DNA from 3 places in the Paenibacillus sp. MZ03-122A genome. Region 2 is predicted to be linked to each of the others. Evidence: riboswitches for the same ligand, from Rfam matches in the RefSeq annotation. Region 2 holds a riboswitch; each other region holds the start of a gene.
The links. Region 2 has a riboswitch for cyclic di-AMP ahead of NLX74_RS25120 (C40 family peptidase). Riboswitches for the same ligand answer to the same signal wherever they lie in the genome.

Region 1: linked by a shared signal. The riboswitch ahead of NLX74_RS23065 (resuscitation-promoting factor) and the one ahead of NLX74_RS25120 (C40 family peptidase) in region 2 are both predicted to bind cyclic di-AMP.
Region 3: linked by a shared signal. The riboswitch ahead of NLX74_RS00175 (hypothetical protein) and the one ahead of NLX74_RS25120 (C40 family peptidase) in region 2 are both predicted to bind cyclic di-AMP.

The regions. Positions count from the first base shown of each region.
Region 1 covers NZ_JANAVI010000017.1:80,231-84,386, forward strand. The annotation lists gene rsmA (16S rRNA (adenine(1518)-N(6)/adenine(1519)-N(6))-dimethyltransferase RsmA) at 1-332, opposite strand, end outside; gene rnmV (ribonuclease M5) at 340-885, opposite strand; gene NLX74_RS23065 (resuscitation-promoting factor) at 1,032-2,180, opposite strand; cyclic di-AMP (ydaO/yuaA leader) riboswitch at 2,452-2,734, opposite strand; gene NLX74_RS23070 (TatD family hydrolase) at 2,936-3,706, opposite strand; gene NLX74_RS23075 (HD domain-containing protein) at 3,749-4,156, opposite strand, start outside.
Region 2 covers NZ_JANAVI010000026.1:18,331-22,486, reverse strand. The annotation lists gene NLX74_RS25130 (M1 family metallopeptidase) at 1-875, shown strand, start outside; gene NLX74_RS25125 (hypothetical protein) at 887-1,714, shown strand; cyclic di-AMP (ydaO/yuaA leader) riboswitch at 1,990-2,127, shown strand; gene NLX74_RS25120 (C40 family peptidase) at 2,133-2,633, shown strand; gene NLX74_RS25115 (GNAT family N-acetyltransferase) at 2,939-3,445, shown strand; gene NLX74_RS25110 (4a-hydroxytetrahydrobiopterin dehydratase) at 3,524-3,823, opposite strand; gene NLX74_RS25105 (hypothetical protein) at 3,941-4,156, opposite strand, start outside.
Region 3 covers NZ_JANAVI010000001.1:28,557-32,712, forward strand. The annotation lists gene NLX74_RS00155 (Rha family transcriptional regulator) at 1-66, opposite strand, end outside; gene NLX74_RS00160 (urease accessory protein UreF) at 363-1,100, opposite strand; tRNA gene NLX74_RS00165 (tRNA-Leu) at 1,363-1,445, shown strand; gene NLX74_RS00170 (glutathione peroxidase) at 1,537-2,022, opposite strand; cyclic di-AMP (ydaO/yuaA leader) riboswitch at 2,489-2,656, shown strand; gene NLX74_RS00175 (hypothetical protein) at 2,772-3,167, shown strand; gene NLX74_RS25755 (potassium-transporting ATPase subunit F) at 3,351-3,428, shown strand; gene kdpA (potassium-transporting ATPase subunit KdpA) at 3,538-4,156, shown strand, end outside.

The sequences.
Region 1 (4,156 bases), on a different contig from region 2:
CGTAAATCCAGCTTCAGCACGTCTCCATGACGTACCTTCACATGCTCGTAAGGGGCCAACACCTCTTCGAGAATTGGCAGCAGCCGCTGGTCAATCTCGACAGCGGTAACTGCCTTAGCCGATTGCGCCAGCTTCTCGGTCAAAGCGCCAATCCCAGGACCGATCTCAAGTGCACCCTTCGTCTCATCCAATCCGGCAGCATTTACAATCTTATTGAGAATATTTTGATCAATCAGGAAATTTTGTCCCAAACTCTTTTTGAACGAAAAACCGTGCCGTTGAATAATTTCCTTCGTACGCCGCGGTGTTGCTATATCTTGAATCCCTGCCATACGGACATCACAATCCTTCACTTTCAATTTGTGCCAGTGCCCCGGCAAATTCCTCGCGGCTGATCTGAAATACAGACAGCCGTTTATGTAGCTGCTTTCCGTTACAATAACCAATACCCAGCACATTCCCTAAGGCCATACGGCGTGCAGCAGCATTGGGATGGGTGATGAGTCCAGCATCAATCAGGTCCGCCCACTCAATCAGCGGGTCGGCGCCTTCCACTGTCGTATGAACCCGTGCAAGAGCGTGTCTGATCGCATCTGGTGAGGCATTCTCCACGCCAATATCTCCTTTACGCGTCGCTTCTGCCTCGGGTATAAAGGCCTGCTTGCAGCCGGGTACCTTGGAAGCGATAATCTTACGGATGCGCTCCCCTGCATGATCGGGATCGGTTAAAATAATGACCCCCCGCCGCTCCTGCGCCAATGCAATTTTACGCAGCGTCATTTTATTAATGGCGGAGCCGCCAGTTTCTATCGTATCCGCTTCAACAGCGCGGCGAATGGCCACCGTATCATCCCGGCCCTCTACCACGATCACTTCCTTGATCATTTGTGTTTCCCTCCACTGCTACACAGCAAGCTATATTTATCTTTCCCTGCTTTTGAAAACAAAATAAGAAGAGGATATCCTCTTCTTAGCATGGCATAACTATGTTGTTAATACTATCGCATTGCCCTCAACATACACAACCTGTTTTAGTTGATTTCAGGCTTTACCGGTCCGATAACATATACGGTTTTACCGTGCTTACGACCAAATTGGTTGGCTCGGCTCAAACTCTCATAATACACATCGATTTTGTGGCCTTTAATCGCGCCACCGGTATCCTCCGCACGACGGAAGCCCACCCCTTCGATATACACCCACCAGCCGATTGGAATTATACTCGGATCGACCGCGATGGTGCGTCCTTCCGTGACACGTGCGCCGGATGCAGTACGTGTACCGATACCTGGCTCCTGTGAGGAATACGCCGTCATGGAGACGTTTTGTAAAACTTTGCTATATTTAAAATTTACGCCTGCTTTACGGACAGCACTGCCCGAACTAACCGTCGTTGCCTTAACCGCATCATTGGGACCGACGGAAGCAGCAAGAACGACCGGTTTTTTCTTCGTTCCTACCGCAATGACCTTATCCACCCGGTTCTGTGCAACTTCCTTGTTAACCAGCTGTTTGGATACCAACTTTCCATCATGATATACCTTTTGAACGTGCTGGACGACCACACCCGATTTGCCGCTTTGAATGACCCGATTATCGCCTTTATAAAGACTCGGATCGGCCGTTTTGATGACCTGATAAGGCACCTGTTTTTTCTGTTCGACCTGCTGTTTCTTCACACGGACGATTTTTATGTCCATGTTAGACGAAACAGAGGCATCCAACGCAGGATAAACTTTATCCGTTGATGATAATTTATAGCCCGAGGTACGAATGGCACCTTCTACTGTATTTTCTGTTGTGTACAGCTTTTTCGTCTCATTGCCTGAAGATACTCTGACTTGATTGGCACGTTTAATGACTACGCGATCGCCATCCTGTATTGCTCCATTTAGCGGCATGGAAACTGTATCATGCGGCTGAAGTGAAATGGAATGCTCGCTCAGCAAATCTTGAAGCATGGATTCCCGGGTTTCTACCGCAGACGCCTTGCCATCGATGACAAAAAAGACTTGTTTTTTAGATTGCGTGTACATCAGAATTGAAATCATAATCGTTAGCGCGATTAGAAAAATAGCAACCAAAGCAGCCTGGCGCACATTCTCTTGCTTCCAACGCAATACGTAAGACATGCTGGATGAGCGTGACTCATGGGTATCCTTTTTTTGGAAAATGCCCATTTCCTCCGTCCTCCTTACATAGCCCGCCGTCTGGAGTAAGACATAGTTGAGATTTGACGTGACTATAACAGATTTTCTACAAGACAAGCCCAAACTACGACTGTCCTGCACCATGTACCCGTCTTCGCGGCATGCTGTCCTCCCCTGTTTAACCACAGTATGATGACAGATTTTCTTTTATTCACAACAAAAAAAGCCAGAGAAAGAGACTAGAGAGCTCTTTCGTGGCTTCCGGCATGTGTGAATATGCGGGAAAACTCATGCACGAGATGGCTTCTCTCTTGTTACGCTTACGGGGTTAGCTGTCGGGTTCGGACGTAGAGAGTCGCCCTAGCTTGGGTCAACCGCTCATGGCGGTCGCCTTCACATTCACCCCGAAGACCCAGAAAGAAATCGAAATACGGCTCCTCCACCTGTTCAATCCCATCCGGGAAAAGAATTTAGGTCGAGCCGGCTGGCGGAAGAGACGTTCCCTTCTTGCACATACGCCGGACGTACTGTAAGCCATATCGGTTCCCCCGTTCCCTGTAAAAGGGACTCAGCGAGACTGGTTCATGAAATGACTTGTTGATGTTTACATTCAAACAACAATTCACTGAAAAGATGATATCCTGTTTCTATGCATGTTGTAAAGCAGGTTTCAAGTACATTTTTTAAAATATTCGGTTAAAATATTGTAATATTCTCGAGTTTCCTGCAACAAATTCATGATTAGCTTCGTCTATCTCTTTATTTTGATCGATTTCTTCACTTTTTCATTGAATGTCAAATCGTTCCAGGGCATTTCGGGTCGTTATTGACACTAATTCCTCCACTGTAATCCCTTTGATTTGGGCTGCAGCCTCTGCTACCAGTCTCACATGTGCAGACTCATTTCGCTTCCCACGATACGGATGAGGTGTCAGATAGGGAGCATCAGTTTCAATGAGCAGACGGTCCAGCGGCACCTGTGCGAGCACCTCTTTTGGCTGCTTGGCATTTTTGAACGTTATTGGACCACCGAAGGAAAGGTGAAATCCCATATCCAGCACCATTTTGGCTGTCTCCCAGCTACCCGAAAAAGAGTGCATGACTCCACCAATCTCACTCGCTTTTTCCTCGCGCAAAATCTTAACAATATCTTCATGTGCATCCCGGTTATGAATAACAATGGGCATCTTGAGCTCACGAGCCAGACCAATTTGGTTTCGAAACACCCGATGCTGCACATCCTTCGGTGATGTATCCCAATAATAATCCAGACCGATCTCCCCGATGGCTACAACCTTCTTATGACTGCATAACGATGCAATCCATTCTAGATCGCCCTCCTGCATTGTAATCGCATCCTGCGGATGCCATCCAACTGCTGCATAAATAAAATCGTACGTCTCGGCCAATTCCATGGTGGATGGAATGGTCTCACGATTAAATCCGATATTGATCATCCGCGTTACTCCTGATTCGACAGCACGTGCTATAACTTCTTCACGATCTTCGTCAAATTGTGGCGCATCCAAGTGAGTATGGGTGTCGAATAAATCCAAGGTTTACATCTCCTTTTTTTACTTACATTTCTATATAGTTGTCTATTCTTTGACAAAATAATTCCTTATTTTGGCAGGTAACCTGTCTTTTACCGCGTTCAATTTATTCTGGGGAAAATACATATGATATTTTCCTCGGTGAATACCACTTATTGAGCGCACAATTTCCGAAACTTCGGATATTTCACTCACCTCGCCCTGACGTCCAAGCAGTAAAATCTGGTTGTCCGTCGAGCCACCCTGCCGAAACACATCATAAGGAAGATCTGTCGGAAAATCAATTTCAAAATCATATTCAGGGTGCAAACCAGCCTCTTTCAAAGCTTCTCGAATACTGTCAATGGTATCTGTATCCATATTTTCAATCTCTACATATTTATACAATCTACGGTCCATAAACCGGCTGCTCAAATCACTTAAAATCTCGTCCTTTTCTCGTTTCCACTGGCT
Region 2 (4,156 bases):
CAGGCAATGGAGCCGGCGGTATGGAGTATCCGACACTCATCACGGCCGCTGCTGCGGGTAATCTGAATCCTGGCTATAGTCTGGAACGGACATTAGTTCATGAGATTGGACATCAATATTTCTACGGAATGGTAGCCAATAATGAATTTGAGGAGCCGTGGCTGGATGAAGGCTTCACCTCCTATGCAGAGGAGCGGCTTATGGAGCAAGAATATGGGCTTACCCCCAACCTGCCATTACAATCGGGACAGGTAGCTTCCCCACAGCCGCTAAACCGTGAGTCATGGAAGTATGGCTCAGCTGCTGAGTATGCGCAAAATGCCTACTCTCGAGGCAAGCTGGTACTACGGGGCATTGAACGTCAGGTGGGTATGAAAAAAATGGATCGCATTATGCGGACCTACGTCCAGACGTACCGATTTAAGCATCCGTCCTCAATGGATTTTCAACGTATCGTGGAGAGAGTCACCGGACGCTCATGGAGCCACTATTTTGAACAGTATGTATATGACGGCCAGATGGCGGACTTTTCAGTGGATCACATCACAAACCACAAGCTGGAGAATGGATATGAAGCAGTCGTGACGGTCAGCAAAAAAGGGGCGGATTATCCCAAGATCCCTGTCCAATTTACCTTCAAGGATGGTACCACGATATTCAAGGCTTGGGACGGCGCGGGCAAAAGCACAACTTTTCGGATCAAAAGTACTTCTCCCGTTTCCTATGTAACCCTTGATCCCCTATATACCATTGCACTGGAGAACAAGCATATTAACAATAGCCTAAAGGCCGAATTGGACGAAAAGCAACAAACCCGTTGGAGTGTTAGTGTAACCAAGCTGTTGGAGACACTGCTTGGAAGTCTGTCATGGTGAGGTGTCTATAGATGCGGACTGTTATAAAAGAGGGCTGGGCGCTGGTGCGCATACGATTCTATATCGTTATCATTTTATTTCTGTATCGACTACTGTGGGGGGTGTTTCTCTATCGGCTGGTGCAGTCTGCCGTTATCCCGCTATTGCTCCGTTATCCTGATCAGGGTCAAAACGAACTGGGACAGACCTTATTTTGGATGGAGAGTCAGATTGCTCTGATGGACAGCCGGGAAGTACATGTGTATTTGTGGATACTACTAGGGGCGACTGTACTACGCATACTGATCACTCCCTTCATTAGAGCCGGAATATATCAAAGTCTGCATACCGATGCGACTGAACCGCAAAGCCTGTCCTTTTTCAAGGGTATGAAACGCCATGGCATGTCGTCGCTGTTGTATTACACCATCGAGTTGGGACTGCTGCTGCTTCCCGCCTTTTGGGTAGTACCGAGACTCTACCCTATTGTAGCAGGAGCACTTCAATCTTCCTCTTATCTGCTGCATTTATTGCCCTATGTCATTGGATGGATGGCATACGGATGGTTCATTCGGCAGTGCATCCTGTATATGCAACTGGGTACTGTCGGTGGTCACGCCATACTATCGTCCCTGCTCGCCTTCTTTCGCCAGCTCCTCCCAGCTGTCGGTATATCCCTTTTGCTCGGTGCTTGTGTGCTGCTGGTCTTCGGTCTATTTGGCACCGTGGCGATGATTTGGACTGGCATGCTGGCGCTCATTCTCCAGCAATCGTATCATTTTGTTACTAGTCTGGTCAGGCTGTGGCATATCAGTTCGCAGTACAGACTATGGCATACCGATATCTCTAGTAGAAGCTAAGCCCTGCCTTTATGTTTTTTACTTCATTTCCGTCTGTCGAAAAACATGATTCATACCCGCGCAAACGACACATAACTGAATACTGTTAACAAGATCTGTTCCTGGGACATTAGGAGCAGATTTTTTTTGTAACTTTTTGCAATGAAACATTTGCCAAAGCCAGCCGTCTTTGTTACAATAATCGCAGTGAACTGATAGTAACAACTTTGTAATCTTTATTGTAACCTTTATCTCAAAAATAACGTTATTGTGAATACTGCTCTCCAAGGTGCACATCTTAAGTTAAGCCTAATTCCTGGCACCTAGGAAGCGGGGGAACCAGTTTGGGTGAATTGATCTCGCAACAGAGTGGTCATAGGGGAACCTTCTACCGAATCCTTAAGCTAACCTCGCAGGCATTGGAAGGGGTATATTTTTTTTGAAGAAGAAGCTAACGATCGCAGCTATGGGTCTTGCCATTGCCTTTACATCTTTTACATTCGGTGGCGGCAGTGCATATGCAGACTCTAAGATGGACCAGGTCATCCAAGATGCCAAAGGAACGAACTACAGAAGCGGAGGCACTACACTCGAGGGATTCGATTGCTCCGGCTTCACAATGTACGTATACAACAAACTGGGAATTAAACTTCCGCATCAATCTGGATCACAATTCAAAATGGGATCTTCTGTATCCCGAGATGAAATGAGACCTGGGGACCTGGTGTTCTTCAACACCACAGGAAGAGGCATTTCCCATGTAGGTATCTTCGTAGGTGAAGGGAAATTTGCCCACTCCTCGACTTCACGTGGTGTAGTAGTTAGCTCACTGAACGAAAATTATTACGCTAACCGCTATGTTGGTGCAAAAAGAATTATGAGCACAGACGCTTACCATTCTGTAGCTTCAGACATTCCTGATGACGATAACGTAGAATAACTAACGCACAGCAAGCTAACCCTAGCCGCAATTTGATTCTGGCCGGAATCGAATTGCGGTTTTTTATGTCCACAACATCAGCAATTATTATCTTTACTGACGAACTGAGACCTCAAAAGGTTTCAATTGTAGCGAACATCGTCGGTTTTACCGTCACCGCTGGGGGAGCATATGAGCAGTAATTCCTTCTTATTGAATGTATACCCGACTTAGGTATGAAATAAACACGCTTGCCATTCCTCTGCAACTTGTCTACAATCTGTTGTTAATGATTGAAGTACCTGTGTAAAAGGAGGATGGAACACATGCCGGCCTCAATATCCAACTATCGGATCGTACCGATGGACGAGCATCAAGCGGCTGCAATCTGTGAGTGGCAATATGATCCACCTTATAACATATACGGTTGGCTCCCCTGGGAACAAATGAAGGCGCTTGAAGTCGAATTTGGAAGTCCCACGCTTCGCCAAGAGCAATATGTTGCCGTACTGGATAAAGAGAACAAACTGACGGGATTTGCTCAATATTTTCCTATGATCGGTGTGACCCGGCTAGGTCTTGGAATGCATCCTGACAGATGCGGACATGGCAAAGGCTCTGATTTTGTCCGTGCCATTGCAGAGGAAGCTCAACGACGCAACCCGAAGAATGAAATTGATCTAGAGGTGCTCACTTGGAATGGGCGCGCTATCCGGGCCTACAAGGCGGCTGGATTTGAGCTTACAGATACCTATGAACGCCAGACTCCTGATGGCAAAAAACCATTTTATTGTATGGTATATCGTCCCGAGCACCCAACCCAGATTCTATGATAAAAGCGCCTTCGGCATACAACCACGATGTTGTATAGCGAAGGCGCTTCTATCATCATACGACAGATCATTACAAGCTCAATGACTGCTGCGCATTTTTTCAAAAGCTTCATTATATTGTTGGGCTTCCTTAATATCCACGGCCATAATACCGCCGTCGTCCCAAGAGGTCAAACGCAGAGTCACGGTCTTATAATCAATCGTAATAAATGGATGATGATTGAATGCTTCAGATATAGCGGCAACTTCATCCACAAATGCAATCCCTTTCATAAAACTGGAAAAATTATATTTTCGGACGATCCAACGTCCTTCCTCCAGTTCCCAGCCCTCCAGTTTCTCCAGATGTGCTTCAATCTCTTCTTGTGTAAAAGGCATGTTACGAACTCCTCCCCGTTTATACGGAAGCCTTTCGACCGCTTAAATACGGCCAAAACTACGATATATTGGTGTACATATTACCACGGCCCCGTTGATAAATCCATAAGACGGACCTCAAATCAAAGGGACTGACGTCAGCTCCTCGTCCCCAATAAGTACATAGATGCGATGCTGCTCCGGCTCATAGATCACAACGCCACTCCCTACAGTGATTGTGGGCTCTGTACCCAGTGCATAAAATAAGTCTTCTGCCAAAGCTTCATTGACTTCCTGACGTCCCGCCGGATCCAGCCTGTCCCAATCTTCTGCTTCCATCTCAAAAAATTCATA
Region 3 (4,156 bases), on a different contig from region 2:
TCGAAGTTCGACAAGCCGTTGTTTGATGGCCCACCCGAAGGAGGTGACAGGCATTTTGTTGTTCAAGAGAAATCGCCCCTTACGGATTCTTGCGGAATAATTGGTGTGTTATAATAATCATCAGTAAACATGTTAGAATTAACCATCTAAAACTATGATACACTTTTATACGTGTTTTTACAATCGTAAATACGTTATTTTGTTGAATTAATTACTTAATTAAGTGCTAGGTGGTTCTGATAACCCGTCTAGAGTCTACTAATAGTGTGAATTTCGATTATATGTGGATAAAAAACACTCTGCCACCTGAGGAAAGGGGCAGAGTGTTTTTGGTGTTGCTGCCACATTAGCGAAACGACGCATCAGGGGGATGCTGGAAGGCGTTTGAATAGACCTGAGGGGGAAAACAGTCTAGGCTCATCCAATTGGCTATTATGGCTCATATAAAGCGGTAGAGTGATGTAGGAGTTGTACCAATGTCTGTGAAGAAGGCGACGCTGAAATGCAGTTGGCTCAGGTTTGTTAAGCTTCTTCCATGCGGAGAGCAGCTCGCTGGTCATACGCTCCATAAAAGGGTTCTTTTCCTCATAAGGAGGATTGAGTAGTTTGAAGGCATCTTCCACGCAGAAGGACACCGCTGCGCCAAGATAGCCGTGAACGGTCTGTTCTACATCGTTTCCGAGGAGGAAGTTAATCCAGGTGTGAACGGTAGCGAGTGTGCCAATTGCATTGTATTGAATGAGTATGGATTCCAACTGGTCAAATTCAAGCCAAGGATAAAGAGCCTTAGCGAGCTTAAGTAGACGCTGACCGGATAGACGCAACTCCTTCACATGCTGCAAGGAGGGACGTTGGGTATGCAGCATCTTATCAATAAGAGCGATTCGCCAACTGTCATTCTGCTGGATGGCGACATACAGACTGTTGATAGCCATGCCGTCAACGGTTGTAAATTGAGGATACAAATCATCCAGCATGTAATGTTCCAGGTCTTGTAGACTGTTCAAATGTCCGTTGCGGAATAGTTTCTCCAGTCCGTTAAAACGGGTGAAGCCACCAACAGGTAGGGAAGGGTCCAACAATAATGCATAGTTCAGCAAGCGGTTGCCTTTATGCAGGGCGGTTCGCCTCCTCGAAGTGAATCATTATGTTATATTATTTTACTCTTTACTTAGGGATAACGAAAAAATTCGAAATATATGTAATATATATTTACATTTTAGCGGCATTTGTGTCAAATTAAATATTATTATCGCTCATATATGTTATATAAAATAACATATAAAATAATTATTATATTTGTGTTTACAAATAGTCGATGAGAGAGTATAATAAATCTGTTGCCTCAATACATTATGATTTGCGGTCGTGGTGGAATGGCAGACACGCTATCTTGAGGGGGTAGTGGGCGTACGCCCGTGGAGGTTCGAGTCCTCTCGACCGCATTATATGCAAAACCTAGTTAAAAAAGCATCCTGACACGGTTTACGTGAAGGGATGCTTTTTTTGTTTTAATAACTGTGATAAAGAAGAATATCAGTTTTGCTGCAAAAGCTTCTCTATATCTCCCGCCAACTTATCTGGAGTGGTTTGCGGTGCATAGCGCTTAAATACGTTACCTTCTCGTGTAATTAAGAATTTAGTAAAATTCCATTTGATCGCTTTGGACCCTAGTACCCCCGGAGCTGTTTGGGTCAGGAAGCGAAATAAGGGGTGCGCTTGATCGCCATTGACATCTGTCTTGGCGAACATCGGAAAGGTAACACCATAATTGATCTGGCAAAACTCGGAAATCTCCTCGCTGGAACCTGGCTCTTGTTTGGCGAATTGGTTGCTGGGAAATCCCAAAATTTCGAGCCCCAGTTCATGGTACTGGTCATATAGCTCTTGTAACGCTTTGTATTGGGGGGTTAACCCGCATTTACTGGCTGTGTTCACAATAAGCAGAACATTCCCTTTATATGTGGATAACGGAATTGGTTTCCCTTGCAGGGTTTGCGCATCATATTCATAAACGGTCATAGTATCTCTCCTTATTCAATATTCAGCAATTAAATTGTAAGCAATTCAAAGTAAGGTTGCAAGTCTGGAAAAGCTGTATTAAGCCTTTAGCCGCTGTAAAATCGTATTTTGTTCAAAACAGTAAATCGCACTGCAAATGGAGCGAATTAAGGTGTTTCTTCTTATAAAAGCGGGTTCAATCGGTGTTTAGCTGGTACATATAGCGTATTTTCTTCTCTTTTTACAAAAAAAGGCCAAAAACGCTCTACCCTACGCCAATATTGACATGCTTGTCATTTTCGAAAAGGGATGAAAAACAGAGATTGAGTGAGCTGTGAGAAGCATAGTCGCATTGTAAGCGTTATTATTAATCTTCTATGCTCTAAAGGCCGATTTATAACCCCGCAGTTGAGCTTTACAGTCTTCCATGCGCGGGTGTATGATTCAAGACGTAATTTCAAATTAATTTGAATGAAGCAACAACGAAATGTCTATAGCGCTGAATTTTGCAGTTGCAAAAGCGGGGGAACCAATCGAGACTGTACGGCTTGCCGTGTGTCTCATGGGGTGAATTTTCCGGTCAAGTGCCAGAAATAGGGCGACTCTCACGTCCGAATCCGACAGCTAACCTCGTAAGCGTACAGGGAGAGGCAACAAACCGCCGTGTGCAGCCATGGTTTATTTTATCATGGATATGTAAGAAGCCGGAGGAAAGCCTTTTTCCTTCGGCTTCTTTTTGTTGTCTTTTTATACCGGGAGAGGAGCTACTGATGGAAGGTCGGTTAATTATTGTCACTGCACCGAATGAAGCGGGCAGAAGTTTTGTGAAATTGCTTATTTTCAAAAAATTGGCGTTTGCAGTTCTGACGAATAGCGCCCAGGAGGAACGACAGCTCAAAAAAATGGGTGTGGAGCACATTGTCCGCATCAATACCATGCAAGCGGGAAAATGGAATTTTCCAAAAAAAGAAATTGGTAGTGTGTATTTGTTCGAGAACAGCTTGAATCTGACTTGCCGTTTCCTGCAAATATGTCGGCCGCTAACATCGGAATCGATCTATGTTATTACGCACGGCTGTAATCCACAAGGAATTTATCGAGGATTGGGAGCGGACCATGTGATCTACACATTGAACGGAGAGGTGGGTTTTCTGCTGAACGGATAAGCACTTATAACATAGTTGTTTTATGATTTTATGATGAAATAGGAATGGCGATCTGAGGACCGATACGGAGGGTATGAACATGATGGATATATACATGCTGCTCGTCATGGCTGTGAGTTATGGAGTGATACTGCTGTTTGTACGCTGGTGTGATGCGCAGACCTCTAAAGGAGGACGAAGAGGATGATCGTTATACTTGGGCTTACGGCTATTGTGTTTATGTATTTAATCTACGCACTCCTGAACCCTGAAAAGTTCTAGTCACTGGTAGGGATAGAGCGGGCGGGAACAACAGATCATGAATATTAAGCATCATAGGTAGCAGGTCTGTTGTTCCAAACGCAGGAGCATTTTGGAGGAGGAATAGAGGATGGAGCTGCTTCAAATTGGAATTGTGATCGTTATATTGCTGCTCTTGGTAAAGCCAGTGGGCACCTATATGTATCATGTATTCTCGAATGAACCCAATCGGACGGATCGGATTTTTGGCGGAACAGAAAAGCTGATTTATAAGATAGTAGGATTGAAGAAGCTGGAGAGCATGCGTTGGACTACGTATGTTATGAGTTTCATTGCTACGAACGCCGTGCTTGTGGCAATCAGCTACTTGCTGTTGCGTTTACAGGGAATGCTTCCCGGTAATCCGGCTGGAAACAGTAATATGGAAGCATCACTAGCTTTTAATACGGTAATCAGCTTTATGACGAATACGAATCTCCAACATTATAGCGGAGAAAGCGGGCTTACGTATCTGACACAGATGGCGTTCGTCACGATGATGATGTTCACTTCGGCTGCTTCCGGTTTTGCGGTTGCTGCGGCTTTTATGAGAGGATTGACGCGGCGCGGTGAAGGAATGGGCAATTTCTTTCAAGATTTTATTAAAGCCATTATAAGAATTTTCCTGCCGCTGGCCTTTGTGCTTACGCTGGTGCTGGTTGGATTGAAGGTACCCCAGACGCTACAGCCTACGGCGGATCTTACGACGC